Regions from separate parts of the Rhizobium sp. BK456 genome, predicted to be linked through region 2. Evidence: predicted binding sites of a transcription regulator. Region 2 holds the regulator's gene; the other holds the start of a gene.
What was found. The regulator PhoB, encoded in region 2, activates phosphate uptake and scavenging genes when phosphate is short. The targets are predictions, from matches to a motif close to TGTCATNNANCTGTCAT.
Positions count from the first base shown of each region.

Region 1 (7,275 bases), on a different contig from region 2:
TCGGCGAAGAGGCGATGCATAGTGTTGCGCTCGTCACGGTCGAGTGTGTCATAACCACCGAAGAGTACTTCGGCGGCGCGGTTCCAGGCGAGCACATCCCACCGGCGGCCAAGCACATAGGCCGGTTGGTGGGTGAGGTTGGCGAGCATGCGCTTCAGCGGTTCGTCGACGAATTCGGGCGCGCTGGATACTGTCTGCGCCGTCTGGCGGTCGTTGAGGGTGAAGAGATGTTGGCGCTCGGCCTCGTCGAGGTGCAGCGCATCGGCAAGGGCATTGAGCACCTGTGCCGAGGGTCTGATGTCACGGCCCTGTTCCAGCCATGTGTACCAGGTGGTGCCGACGCCGGCGAGCATGGCGAGTTCCTCACGCCTCAGACCTGGCGTGCGCCGGCGAAAACCCTCCGGCAAGCCGACTTCGGACGGCGCCAGCCGCTCGCGACGAGAACGCAGGAAGGCTGCGAATTCACGGCGGCGGGCTTCGAATGTATCGGCTCTCTGGTCCATGCCGGGGATCATATCAGTATTGATACCAGGATAAAAATGGAACTGTTTGACATTTCCAGGCGGCGCATGATGCAGGCGTCGCGGGTGATTGAAGCGCCTGCGGCTCGACTGGAACAGGATGATTTTAGGCCCGGTCGGCCTAAAGTCTGAATCCTGTTCTAAATTCAAGAGTTAGAGCATGATGTCGTCCAAAAACCGCTCATACTTTTCGGCATCATGCTCTAATCAAGGAGCAGCATCATGTCTTTACAGCATGTCGTCGTCATCGGCGGTTCTTCCGGCATCGGCCTTACTACGGCGAAACTACTTTTGAAACAGGGATATACGGTCACCATTGCGGGCCGTGATGGTGACAAACTTGCCGCGGCAAAAGCATCGCTCGACGGTGATCTGCGCAGCCTCGTGCTCGATGCGGCGAAGCTATCCGCACTCGGGAAGGCTTTTTCCGGGATCGGCGCGTTCGATCATCTGGTGCTGGCGATGGGCAGCGGTCACGGCGCCGGGCCTTTTGCTACACTCGACATGGCTGATCTGCTGGCCGGGTTCCAGACCAAGCTCATTCCGCATGCCGCGGCAGCCCAGGCGGCGCTGCCGCTGTTGCAGCCGGGCGGCAGCATCACCTTCGTTTCGGCGGTCAGTGCGCAGGCCGCGATGCCCGGTACGGCTGGGCTTGCTGCCGTCAATGCCGGCATCGAGGCAATGGTGCCGGTGCTGGCCGCCGAATTGAAGCCGTTGCGTGTCAACGGCGTTTCACCTGGGGTCATCGATACGCCGTGGTGGAGTTTCCTGCCCTCGGAGCAGCGTGACAACGTCTTTGCGGACTTCGCCAGCCGCACGCCGGTCGGTCGCGTCGGCAGGCCGGAGGATATCGCGGAGGCGATCGCCTTCCTGATCGGAAACGGCTTCATGAGTGGCCACGTGATCACCTGCGACGGCGGTGTGCGTCTCAGCGCCTGATGCGGGTTTCGGTGTTGCTGCCGATGGTTTCACCGGCGGAAACTCGAGCCGTAGAGGTTATGCGCCGTGAAGGGCGCCTGGCCGCAACGATGGCACGGCTGCAAGCGTTCGATCGCGTGATGCGGCGGCGAGCCTCTCTTCGGCCCGGCGCGCGATCGCCTGCAGGTCGCGCGGCATGCCGGCGATCTTCTCGATGGCGGCAATGGCGACATCGGTTGCGAGATAATCCGGCTTGTGGCCGACGCCGCGAACGGTGATGAGTTCGGAGCCTGCTATATCACGGGCCAGGCCGCGTGAATGCAGGTGCTCCCAGACGATCTCGTCACTGTCGCCTGTGATGATGACGGTCGGCGCGGTGATCTGAGAATAGCGCGGCGACTGTTCCTTCACATAGGCAAGCAGTCTCTTGAAATCGGCGGCATTGTTGTGGAAAGCGTCGGGCCGCAGCACCAGCGAGGGACCGGTCCTTTCGATGTAATCGGCGGGGCGCGGATTGGGGTGGAAGACGTTCCGCGTTCCGCGTTCCAGCCGGCTGAGACCGAGCGGCACGACGATCGCGTGGTTGAAGAGCCAGCCGAGGACCGGCACGGTTGCGACGTGATAATACCAGTCGATGCCGCCCGGCCAGGGGTGGGTGGCGGGGGCGAGGAAAAGCAGGCCCGAGGTCTTGTCGGGATGGCGCAGACCGAAAGCGGCGGTGATTGCGCCGCCGAAGGAATGGCCGACGATGACAGCTTTTTCGATGCCGCGCTTTTCCATCAGGCTGGCGATCGCATCGGCCTGACCGGAAGGGACAGCGTTGTCAGGGCCGCCGCGTTCGGAATAACCGTGGCCGGGACGATCGACGAAGAGCATCTCGGCCCGGCCTTCGAGTGCTGCGCGAAAGGCGACGACCTGGTCGAGCAGATTGCCGCTGGCGCCGTGAATGAAGACGAGGGCCGGCAGGTCGGCGCCTTCGGGACGCTCGATATGGACGGCATTCATGCGGTAGCCGCCGACATCCGTCAGTTCGCCGATATTCGGATAGGTCTGTTCGAATTGCCGCGCCTTGTAGGAGGAGTAACCGATAGCGGCGGCGAGCGGGGCGAGAAGAGCGGAAACTTCTGCAAGCATGATCTTAACGGGCGATAGTTGCGGCGGTTTTGCCGAGAGCGGACGCGCTGCGTCGTTTCCCGTCTAAAGTTCTAAATTGCGCGGCTTGGCCGGAGGTCAAGATCAACGCCCGAGGATCAGGTGCGGTTGCCGGCAAGTTTTTCAGCAAGCGTGTTGACCTGTTCCTGCGCGGTGCGTTCGGCGGGGTAGATGTCAAGAAAACGCTCCCAGGCCTTCAAGGTCAGCTGGTCGTTGCCGGAATTGCTGAGGATCGCCGCCATGCCGGAGAGCGCGCCGAAATGGCGCGGCTCGAGATCGAGCACCCGTTCGATATCGGACATCGACTTGCGATAATTGCCCATGACGAAGTTCAGCGTCGCGCGGCGGTTCCAGCTTTCGGCATAATCGGGTTTCAGCGCGATCGCCTCGTCAAGGAAATCGAGGGCGGCGGGATTGCGCTTTTCCTCGATCGCCTTGTCGGCCCACTGCATCAGCAGATTGATCGTGGCGCTGCCGGAATCGTTCCATTCGATGCGGATCTCATTGGCGATGCCGCTGGCTTTGTCGGGGTCGCGCTCGCGTTTCAGCTGGCTGAAGAGTTGGTCGAGGTGCTGTTTCGGCGAATTGTTGGCATCCGCCGGCTCGACGATAACCTCCTTTTTCGTGGCGGCGACCGGCTTTTCCGCGGCGGCGGCCGGAAAGGAGGAGGTGAGCAGAATGAGGGCAAGCGGCAGCGCCGCTGATGTCAAAGCAAAAAAGCGCATGGCGGGCATATTAGCCCGCCAGCGCCGAAGATCAAACAAATTTGACGTGATCACCGCAGCGACCCACCGGATATATCTGCCAGCGCAAGCTCACGCGGCAGGGCGATCCGGACGCGCGAAATCAGCCCTGACGAGCCTTGAAGCGCGGGTTCAGCTTGTTGATGATGTAGATGCGGCCCTTGCGGCGAACCAGACGGTTGTCACGGTGACGAGCCTTGAGCGACTTGAGCGAATTCTTGATCTTCATTTTTCTGATCCGCGATCTCTATGGGGGAATTCACATTCGCCCGTATCTTTTAACAATCAAAAGCGCGCCATCGGGCGCGCTGTTTAGGTGGGGGAGCAGATACCCCGTCACCTTTTCCGTGTCAACCACATGAAGGTGTTTTTCCCAAGGCAACGGGGTGTTTTCTCAGGCCAAAACCGGCGATTTCGGCGTCAAGGTGGTGACATGGCCCATCTTGCGGCCGGGGCGCCACTCGGTCTTGCCATAGAGATGAACCAGTGTATCGGGGCGCCGCAGCCAGTCCGGAACGGCAAGAATATCGTCGCCGATCAGGTTCTGCATGACGCAGTCGGAATGGCGCTCGGCATTGCCGAGCGGCAGGCTGGCGACGGCGCGAATATGCTGCTCGAACTGGCTGACGACGCAGGCGGCTTCCGTCCAGTGACCGGAGTTGTGAACACGCGGCGCCATCTCGTTGGCGATCAGACCGCCATCGGCAAGCACGAAGAATTCGATGCCGATGACGCCGACATAATTCAATGCGGCAAGGATTTTCTCGGCCGATTGCCGCGCGGCGTCCGCCGCCGGCGCAGAGATCGCAGCGGGAACCGTCGAGGTGTGGAGGATGCCGTTGCGGTGGACATTCTCGGCGGGATCAAAGCAGACGACCGTTCCGTCGCTGGCGCGGGCGGCGATGATCGAGACCTCGCGCTCGAAGGCGACGAAGCTTTCGAGGATGAGCGGCACGCCGCCAAGGGCTGCATAGGCGCCATCCGGGCTGTCTGCCGCCGAGCGAAAAACCTTCTGGCCCTTGCCGTCATAACCGAGACGGCGGGTTTTCAGCACGCCTTGGCCGCCGAAATCCTTCAGTGCCGTCTCAAGATCGGCCTGGCTGTCGATCGTGTGGAAGCGGGCAGTGGTTATGCCGCAGCCATTGAGAAAGCGCTTCTCGACCAGGCGGTCTTGGGCGGCTTCCAGCGCCTTCGGCGGCGGATAGACGGACACGCTCGCCGAGAGCCTTTCGGCTGCTGCGACGGGCACGTTTTCGAATTCGTAGGTGACGACGTCGCATATGTCGGCGAGTTCGGCCAGCGCAGCCGGATCGTCATAGGCGGCAGTAATCTGCCGGTTGGCGAGCTGGGCGGCCGGGCAGTTGGCCTGCGGCTCGAGGATGACCGTGCGAAAATTCAACCTGGCGGCGGCAATGGCCAGCATGCGGCCGAGCTGGCCGCCGCCGATGATCCCGATCGTTCTTGCCGTCATAGATCGTCCATCGGGTATTCGGCGACGGCAGCACTCTGGCGCTCGCGCCATTCGTCTAGCCGGTCGGCGACTTCTTCGTCGGAAAGGGCAAGCACCGCGGCGGCGAGAAGGGCGGCGTTGACCGCGCCGGCCTTGCCGATGGCGAGCGTACCGACAGGAATGCCGGCCGGCATCTGCACGATGGAAAGCAGGCTGTCCTGGCCGGACATGGTTTTGGACTGGACCGGCACGCCGAAGACCGGCAGCGGCGTCATCGCGGCGGTCATACCCGGCAGGTGGGCGGCGCCGCCGGCGCCTGCGATGATGACCTTGAAGCCCTCCGCGCGCGCGCCCTTGGCGAAATTGACCAGCCGGTCGACTGTGCGGTGCGCCGAAATGATGCGCGCGTCATAGGGAATTTCCAGCGCCTCGAGCGTGTCGGCTGCGTTTTTCATGGTCTCCCAGTCGGACTGGCTTCCCATGATGATGGCGACGGGTGGTCTGTCTGTCATCGTTGCTGCTCTTCCCTCTCAGGCGATGATGTCAGGGATGATCTGATCTTCCAGCTTGGAGAGCTTGTCCTTGATAACGAGTTTTTTCTTTTTCATGCGCTGGATTCGCAGAGCATCGCATCCGGTTAGGATCATGGCGTTGATCGCGGCGTCGAAATCCTCGTGCTCCTGGCGCAGCCGCGCCACGGTGAGCCTGATTTCCGCCTGTTCCTGATCGGCCATATGCATTCCCCGTTATCGTCCCCGGACTTTGTCCGATCTGCCGATGATTTCCGCAAGCTCCTATCACCAAATACGGGTAACGGCTAGTTAGTCTTGATCATGAAATTGCCATCCAGTCTTCATCTTTTGGCCTTCGACAAGCCTTCAAAAATATGTCACAGTCCGCCGCGTTGACACCTTGATCCCCGACGATGTTGGCCGGGGAGGGTAAGAGGAAGGAAGGGTCAAATGACAGTTCAAGCTCATCTTGAATCACTCCAGAAAAAGCATGTCGCTCTCGAAGAGGAGCTGCACGCGCTCAGAACAGCTCCCTCTATCTCCGATACGGAAATTGCCGAATGCAAGCGCCGCAAGCTGCGCATCAAGGACGAGATTATGCGTCTCAAGTCATCCGTCCACTGATCTTCCCAAGGGTCGCCGGTCGATCATCTTGCGAAAGAAAAGGTAAATCCATCCATTCCGCCTGAAATCAGCAAGAACCGGTGAGTTCACACCAGAATTGCGCCAGCCCGATGCCAGCGGCATCGCGGCTGGCGCTTTTGCGAGCGCCGCGCTTCAAGTCACAGCCATACGAGGGGCGGGGCTGTCATGTGAGCCGGCTTCAAGCCCAGAACTGATCCAGCCATAAATTGAGCATGTCGAAACCGCGGTTGTTGACCGTGTAGATGCGTTTCGTGCCTTCCGAGGTCACCGAGACGAGGTTGCTGTCGAGCAGCGCCTTCAGATGTTGCGACACGGCGGGGCGGCTGATCGGCAGGCCCTCAGCCAGTTCGTTGACGGTCCGCGGCGCACGACGCAATTCCTCCAGCAGAAACCGCCGGTTCGGATCGGCAATCGCAGAGAAGGGGTCCGTGTTCGACATAGCGGGAAAGCTACGTCAAACCGGACGTTCCAGCAAGGAAATTGTGCATTGCAGCGTACTACGGCCTCGTAGTCTTTCAGACGCGCCAAGGATGGTTACACTTAGAATTGCTGCATAATTCTTCAGGTCGGTTCCGATTGAAGGAAGATGCAGCAGGGCTGCCCTACCAGCCAAGACCCTCGCGCACGATGAGGAAGGCGGCGATGAGGGCCATCGCATACATGAAGGGGTAGAAGATCGCCGGCTTCATGCGGCGCACACACCAGGCGCCTGCAAGGGTGGCGAGCGGGGCGAAGGGTAGAAGCGTTGCGGAGGTCGCGAGATTCTGGGTGTCGAGCTGACCGAGTGCGAAATAGGGAATGAGCTTGATGGCGTTGAGGATCGCGAAGAAGCGCACGCTGGTGCCCGTATATTCGCGTGGCTGCAGCTTGAGCGGCAGGGCATAGATTTGAAAGGGTGCGCCTCCCGCATGGGCGACGAAGCTGCCGTAGCCGGAAAATGTACCCCAAAGGCCGGCGGCCACCGGCCGCTGTCCGCGCGGCGGGACGATCTTGCCGGCGCCCGGGCCGTAATTGTTCCAGAAATAGCGCAGGCAGAAGAGGATGGTCACAGCGCCGATGACGATGCGCAGCATGTTGCCCGGAACGAGCGCCGAGGTCGCCCAGCCCATCGCGATGCCGAAGACTGCGCCTGGCAGCATGATCTTCAGCGTCGCCCAGTCGCCGTGCTGGCGCCAGATGACGAGCGAGATCATGTCCATGAAGACCAGGATCGGCAGCAGGATGGCCGCCGCCTCGACCGGCGAGACGACGAGGGCGAGGAAGGGCAGGCCGATCAGCGACAAAGCGTCGCCCATGCCGCCCTTCGCGAGACCCACCAGCAGAACCGCGGGCAC
Region 1 covers NZ_JACIAO010000006.1:259,887-267,161, forward strand. Annotated here, with positions in the region: gene FHX03_RS19005 (helix-turn-helix transcriptional regulator) at 1-515, opposite strand, end outside; gene FHX03_RS19010 (SDR family oxidoreductase) at 744-1,460, shown strand; gene FHX03_RS19015 (alpha/beta fold hydrolase) at 1,518-2,573, opposite strand; gene FHX03_RS19020 (tetratricopeptide repeat protein) at 2,690-3,325, opposite strand; gene ykgO (type B 50S ribosomal protein L36) at 3,438-3,563, opposite strand; gene FHX03_RS19030 (5-(carboxyamino)imidazole ribonucleotide synthase) at 3,729-4,805, opposite strand; gene purE (5-(carboxyamino)imidazole ribonucleotide mutase) at 4,802-5,296, opposite strand; gene FHX03_RS19040 (YdcH family protein) at 5,315-5,518, opposite strand; gene FHX03_RS19045 (YdcH family protein) at 5,747-5,920, shown strand; gene FHX03_RS19050 (ArsR/SmtB family transcription factor) at 6,120-6,380, opposite strand; gene FHX03_RS19055 (sulfite exporter TauE/SafE family protein) at 6,544-7,275, opposite strand, start outside.
Region 1: the regulator PhoB is predicted to act here: its motif matches at 5,625-5,641, upstream of FHX03_RS19040 (YdcH family protein).

Region 2 (7,275 bases):
CTCGAGCGAGGTGCCGTCGAGTTCGACGATGCCCTGGTAGGGCTGGCCGAACTTGCCCTGATCGATGGTGAAGGCGAGCACGCCCCGGCCGAGCAGCTGCTCCGGCTCGGTTTCCCCAGCTTCAATGGCCTTGTTGAGCAACGCCTGATCGAAACGGGCATAGGCGCGGACATTTTCCGGCGTCGAGAAATCGGCGACGAGAAGGTCGACCGGGCCATCGCCCTTGGTCTGCACGGTGAACTTGCCGTCGAATTTCAGCGAGGTGCCGAGCAACACCGTCAGCACCACGACTTCGGCAAGCAGCCGGGCGACGGGTGCGGGGTAATGATGGCGCTCGAGGATCGCGTCGAGCATCGGGCCGAGCTGGACGGCGCGGCCGCGCACGTCCAGACCCTCCACCTGGAAGGGGACGACATGGTCATCGCCGGCGAAATCGAACTGGCCGAGGGCGGCTGCAGCTTCTGCCATGGATTCACTCCTAGTTTTCAAGCGAAAGGACAGGGTGCCCTTCGCTCGCGCGGCCGCGCGTTTTCACACGCGGCGTCCGATTGTGGTTCAGATCGCGCCCAGGCACCAAGCAAGAATCGACTTCTGCGCATGAAGACGGTTTTCCGCCTCATCGAAGACCACGGATTGCGGGCCGTCGATCACCTCGTCCGTCACTTCCTCGCCGCGATGCGCGGGCAGGCAATGCATGAACAATGCATCGCTGCCGGCCTTGGCCATCAAGGCCGCGTTGACCTGATAAGGCTGGAAGACGTTGTGACCCCGGGCCCGATGTTCCTGATTCATGGAGACCCAGGTATCGGTCACCACGCAATCGACGCCGTCGACCGCACGGTCGGCATCATGGCAGAGCATGATTTCGGCGCCCTCATTGCGGGCCCAGTTCAGATAGTGATCCTTGGGCTCCGAACCAAGGGGCACGGCCATGTTCATGCGGTAGCCGAAACGCGCCGCCCCTTCGACCAGCGAATGCAGCACATTGTTGCCGTCGCCGGTCCAGGCGATGGTCTTGCCCTTGATCGGGCCGCGGTGCTCTTCGAACGTCATGATATCGGCCATGATCTGGCAGGGATGGGTGTCATCCGTCAGCGCATTGATCACCGGCACGGTCGCATGCTCGGCAAGCTCCTTCAGCCTGGAATGTTCGGTGGTGCGGATCATGATCGCATCGACATAACGCGACAGCACCTTGGCGGTGTCGCCGATCGTCTCGGCGCGGCCGAGCTGCATCTCGGTGCCTGATAGAAACAGCGTTTCACCGCCGAGCTGGCGCATGCCGACATCGAAGGAGACGCGGGTGCGGGTCGACGGCTTTTCGAAAATCATCGCCAGCATCTTGCCGGCGAGCGGCTTGTCGCCCTTGCCGGCCTTGAAGGCCTGCTTGCGGGCGAGCGCATCGTTCATGATGGTTCTGAGGTCGGCTGAGGTGACCGCCGAAAGGTCGAGGAAATGTTTAGGAGCCATGTTCTTACCTGTCGTGCGCCCGCAGGCGCAATCCTTTCAAGCCGTCTTCTTGACCTTGGAGGCGCGGATGCTCTCGGCGGCGCGCTCGATGCGGGCAAGGCCCTCGCGGGCTTCCTCGGCGGTGACGACGAGGGGCGGAAGAAGGCGGATGACGTTGTCGCCGGCGGGCACGCCGAGCAGATGCGCGGCGCGGATCGCCTGCAGCAGTTCGGCTGAAGGAACCGCCGCCTTGACGCCGAGCAGCAGCCCCTCGCCTCTGATATCCTCGATCACATCGGGATAGCGGTCCTTCAGCGAGGCCAGTCCCTGACGGAAGACGAGTGCTACGTCGCGCACCTGCTGGAGGAAGCCATCGGCGAGGATGATGTCGAGCACGGCACCGCCGACGGCCATTGCGAGCGGATTGCCGCCATAGGTCGAGCCGTGCGTGCCGGCCTTCATCCCGGAGGCGGCCTCAGCGGTCGCAAGGCAGGCCCCGAGCGGGAAACCGCCGCCAATGCCCTTGGCGACCGCCATGATATCGGGCGTGATGCCCGACCATTCATGAGCAAAGAGCTTGCCGGTGCGGCCGACGCCGGTCTGGACCTCGTCGAGGATCAGCAGCAGGCCGTTTTCGTCGCAGAGCTGGCGAAGCGCCTTCATGAACTCAGGCGTGGCCGGGCGGACGCCGCCTTCGCCCTGCACGGGCTCGATGAGAATTCCAGCCGTCGCATCGGTGATGGCGGCGCGGACGGCTTCGATGTCGCCGAAGGCCACCTGATCGAAGCCCGGCGCCTTGGGGCCGAAGCCTTCGAGGTATTTCTCCTGGCCGCCGGCAGCGATGGTCGCGAGCGTGCGCCCATGGAAAGCGCCTTCGAAGGTGATGATATGGAAGCGCTCGGGATGGCCCTTGGAAAACTGGTAGCGGCGCGCCGTCTTGATCGCGCATTCCAGCGCCTCGGCGCCTGAATTGGTGAAGAACACCTTGTCGGCGAAGGTGGCGTCCGTCAGCCGCTTCGCGAGGCGCTCCTGGCCGGGGATCTCATAGATGTTGGAGAGGTGCCAGACCTTGTCGGCCTGTTCCTTCAGCGCGCCAACCACATGCGGGTTGCTATGGCCGACCGAGGTGACGGCGACGCCGGCGCCGAAATCGAGATAACGCTCGCCGCCTTCGGTGATCAGCCATACGCCCTCGCCTCGCTCGAACCGCAGTGGGGCACGAGAATAGGTGTCATAAAGCGGCGCGGCTTCAGCCATGGCGCGGGTCTCCCGATCAGCGTTGTCAAACATGGGACTCCGGCTAAGAAAACCAGGCCCGAAAAATCAAAAATGCCGCCTTGCGGCGGCCAGCGGTACTATTTCCTTTTCGCGCTGCAATGTCAACAAAACTGCGCCCTTAGCGCATGCAGCAAGCTTGTACAGCGGTGTTTTCGGCCTTCAACAGGCAATATTGCAGAAATGCCACGCAGCGGAAGCAAGTTGGGGAAAACTCCGAATTCGATTCATCCTGATTCATGCGACTCTTGTCACGGAGTCAGGCTCACACTAGGTTAAAGTTCAATTACTAGACTGCATGCGGCGGAACTAGTCACCAAAATTGATCAAGCGTTTCTTGTTTCGGAGGCTTCCGGGACAACGGTGAGGGATTCTGCCATCACCAACGCAGAAGGTGGAGACAGGGCATGAACTGGACAGACGAGCGGGTCGAGAAACTCAAGAAGCTCTGGGCCGAAGGACTGAGCGCCAGCCAGATCGCGGCGCAACTTGGCGGTGTCAGCAGAAACGCTGTGATCGGCAAGGTTCACCGGCTGAGCCTTCCCGGCCGCGCCAAGGCCGGCGGCACGGCCGCCGCGGCGCGCACGCCGAAACGCAATACATCGGCACCGCGCGCACCGAACTACGCCTCGCGGATCGCTACCCGCACCGTTACCCGCCAGCAGGGCGCGACGATGCTGAAGGAAGAGATCGAGATCGAAACGGTCGAGGAAATGGAATACGTGCCGAAGGGCAACGTGGTCGTGCCGATCTCGCGCCGCCTCGGCCTGACGGAACTGACTGAACGCACCTGCAAATGGCCGGTCGGCGATCCGCTGAAGGACGACTTCCACTTCTGCGGCTGCGAATCCCCCGACAACTCGCCCTATTGCAGCTATCACCAGAAGCTCGCCTACCAGCCGGTGAACGAACGCCGCCGCGCCGCCGCGCGGGCGAGCTGAGCGGGCGACATTGCAGAGAATTCGAAAACGGGCCGAGTGGCCCGTTTTTTTATGCGAGTGGGCTGGGTGTGGCTGCCCCTCATCCGCCTGCCGGCACCTTCTCCCCGCTTGCGGGGCGAAGGGGATATGCCGCGACCTCTCGGTCCCTCTCCAACGTCACGTAGGACACGTCTCCTCGCCCCGTTTAAGGGGGTCCGAAGGACGGGTCGAGACGAGTGGCTCGACCCCGGTCGGGTTAGAGTGAGGGGCCGACACCGGCACAAAAGATGGAAACCCCTCAGGCTTCCATCGAATAGCCGGCGCCGCGGACGGTGCGGATGACGTCTTGCATGTTGGAGAAGTTCAACGCCTTGCGCAGGCGGCCGACATGGACGTCGACGGTGCGTTCGTCGACATAGATGTCGTGGCCCCAGACGCCGTCGAGGAGCTGCGAGCGGGAGAAGACCCGGCCGGGCGACGACATCAGGAATTCCAAGAGGCGGAATTCGGTGGGGCCGAGGCGGACTTCGCGGCTCTTGCGGTGGACGCGGTGGGTTTCGCGGTCGAGTTCGATATCGCCGCATTTCAGCACGGTCGACAACACCTCGGGGCGGGCGCGGCGCAGCATCGCCTTGACGCGGGCGACGAGTTCCGGGGTCGAGAAAGGCTTGACGACATAATCGTCGGCGCCCGTCGACAATCCGCGGACGCGCTCGCTCTCCTCACCGCGCGCCGTCAGCATGATGATCGGCAGGCGCTCGGTTTCCGGTCGCATGCGCAGTCGCCGGCAAAGTTCGATGCCGGAGACGCCGGGCAGCATCCAGTCGAGGATAAGAAGGTCGGGCGTGCGCTCCTGAAGCCTGATTTCGGCCTCGTCGCCACGAAGGATGGTATCGACCTCGAAGCCCTCAGCTTCGAGATTGTAGCGAAGAAGCACGCTCAGGGCTTCCTCGTCTTCAACAACTGCAACTCTCGGGATCATGCGTGTCGGTCTCCTCGCGCATGATCCTTAAACCGGGGGTGATTTAAGCAATGCATCCTGCGCAAATTCACAAAAATTGGCTGCGACCTTTTCGCGCGCCCCACATGGGCGCGCGCGCAATCGTCTGGTTTAGGCGGTTATTCCGTGACCGCGCCGACGGTGTTGGCGCTGTCGTCCTTCGGACGGTCGCCTTCCGGCTGTGCTCCGGTCGCCATGTAATAAATGGTCTCGGCGATGTTGGTGGCGTGATCGCCGATGCGCTCGATGTTCTTGGCGCAGAAGAGAAGATGCGTGCAGCTGGTGATGTTGCGCGGATCTTCCATCATGTAGGTCAGGAGCTCGCGGAACAGCGAGGTGTACATCGCGTCGATCTCGTTGTCGCGCTCGCGGATCGCACTCGCCTTGTCGGCGGCGCGTGTCGTGTAGACGTCGAGCACTTCCTTGAGCTGGACGAGCGCCAGCTCGGACAGATGCTCGAGACCGCGGGCGAGCTTGCGCGGGACGCCGGTACTCTGCACGGCGATGACGCGCTTGGCGGTGTTCTTGCCGAGGTCGCCGACGCGTTCGAGATCGGCGGCGATGCGGATCGAACCCATGATTTCGCGCAGGTCCGAGGCCATCGGCTGACGGCGGGCGATGGTGACGATCGCCTTGTCGCCGATTTCGCGCTCGGCGTGATCGAGGATCACGTCGTCGGAAATCACCTTCTGGGCCAGCGCGGTATCGCCGTTGACCAGCGCCCGGACGGATTCGGCGACCATCTGCTCGGCCAGGCCGCCCATTTCGGAAATCCGCCTGGACAGGAACTTCAGATCATCATCATAGGCAGAATAAATATGTGTCGATGCCATGGGGCTTTATCCTCGAATAACGGGAAGGCTTGGTGACGCCAAAATCAGCCGAAGCGACCCATGATGTAGTCCTGGGTGCGCGGATCGTCGGGATTGGTGAACATCTTATCGGTGTCGTTCTCCTCGACCAGATTGCCGAGGTGGAACATGGCGGTGCGCTGCGAGACGCGCGCGGCCTGCTGCATGGAGTGGGTGACGATGACGATCGTATAATTCTCACGCAGTTCGTGGATCAGCTCCTCGACCTTGGCGGTGGCAATCGGGTCGAGCGCCGAGCAGGGCTCGTCCATCAGGATGACTTCAGGGCTGACGGCGACGGCACGCGCAATGCAGAGGCGCTGCTGTTGGCCGCCCGACAGACCGGTGCCGGATTCATGCACCCGGTCCTTGACCTCGTTCCAGAGGCCGGCGCGCTGCAGGCTGGTCTCGACAATCTGGTCGAGATCGGCCTTCGACTTGGCCAGGCCATGGATGCGCGGGCCGTAGGAGACGTTTTCGTAAATCGTCTTCGGGAACGGGTTCGGCTTCTGGAAAACCATGCCGACGCGGGCGCGAAGTTCGACGACGTCGATATCGGGATCATAGATATCGTCGCCGTCAAGGGTGATCTTGCCGGCGACGCGGCAGCCGTCAATCGTGTCGTTCATGCGGTTGAGGCTCCGCAGGAAGGTCGACTTCCCGCAGCCGGACGGGCCGATCAGCGCGGTTACGGTGTTTTCGCGGATGTTCAGGTTCACATCGAAAAGCGCGCGCTTCTCGCCGTAATAAACCGAGACATCCTGACCGATCATCTTATACGGGACGTTGCTCATCTTCTGATCCAGCGCCTTTTCAACTGCAGCTTCCGTCAACATGTTCATGATCTGTAACTCCGTTTACCAGCGGCGCTCGAAGCGACGACGCAAGAGGATGGCGCCCATGTTCATGACGATCAGGAACAGGAGCAGGACGATGATGGCACCCGAAGTACGCTCGACGAAGGCACGTTCGGCCTCGTTCGCCCACATATAGACCTGCACCGGCAGAGCCGTCGAGGGATCGAGCGGTGTCGTCGGCGCGTTGGCGACGAAGGCGACCATGCCGATCAAGAGCAGCGGCGCGGTTTCGCCGAGCGCATGCGCCAGGCCGATGATCGTGCCGGTGAGGATGCCGGGCATGGCGAGCGGCAGAACATGGTGGAATACCATCTGCATCTTCGAGGCCCCGAGGCCAAGCGCTGCGGCGCGGATCGACGGCGGCACGGCGCGCAGCGCGGCGCGCGTCGCGATGATGATCGTCGGCAGGGTCATCAGCGTCAGCACCAGGCCGCCGACCAGCGAGGCCGAACGCGGCAGGCCGACGAAGTTGATGAAGACGGAAAGGCCGAGCAGACCATAGACGATCGAGGGAACCGCGGCGAGGTTGTTGATGTTGACCTCGATCAGATCCGTCAGCCTGTTCTTCGGCGCAAACTCCTCGAGATAGATCGAGGCGGCAACGCCGATCGGCAGAGCCAGCACCAGCACGATCAGCATCAGGTAGAGCGAGCCGATGAGCGCAACGCCAAGGCCCGCGGCCTCCGGACGGCTGGAATTGCCGTTGACGAAGAGGCCGGTGTTGAACTGCTTGTGCAGAGCGCCGCTCGCCTTCAGCTCGTTCATCCAGCCAACCTGCTTGTCGTTGACCTTGCGGTTCTTCTCATCGACCGAGAGGTCGATCTGGCCCTTGTTGGCGCTGTCGACGTTGGCGTCGGCGAGCACGGTGACATTGACGGTCTTGCCGATGATCGACGGGTCGGCGACGACCATGTCGCGCAGCT
Region 2 covers NZ_JACIAO010000001.1:887,223-894,497, forward strand. Annotated here, with positions in the region: gene FHX03_RS04675 (Hsp33 family molecular chaperone) at 1-468, opposite strand, end outside; gene argF (ornithine carbamoyltransferase) at 556-1,470, opposite strand; gene FHX03_RS04685 (aspartate aminotransferase family protein) at 1,507-2,706, opposite strand; gene FHX03_RS04690 (GcrA family cell cycle regulator) at 3,132-3,665, shown strand; gene phoB (phosphate regulon transcriptional regulator PhoB) at 3,943-4,626, opposite strand; gene phoU (phosphate signaling complex protein PhoU) at 4,764-5,477, opposite strand; gene pstB (phosphate ABC transporter ATP-binding protein PstB) at 5,522-6,337, opposite strand; gene pstA (phosphate ABC transporter permease PstA) at 6,353-7,275, opposite strand, start outside.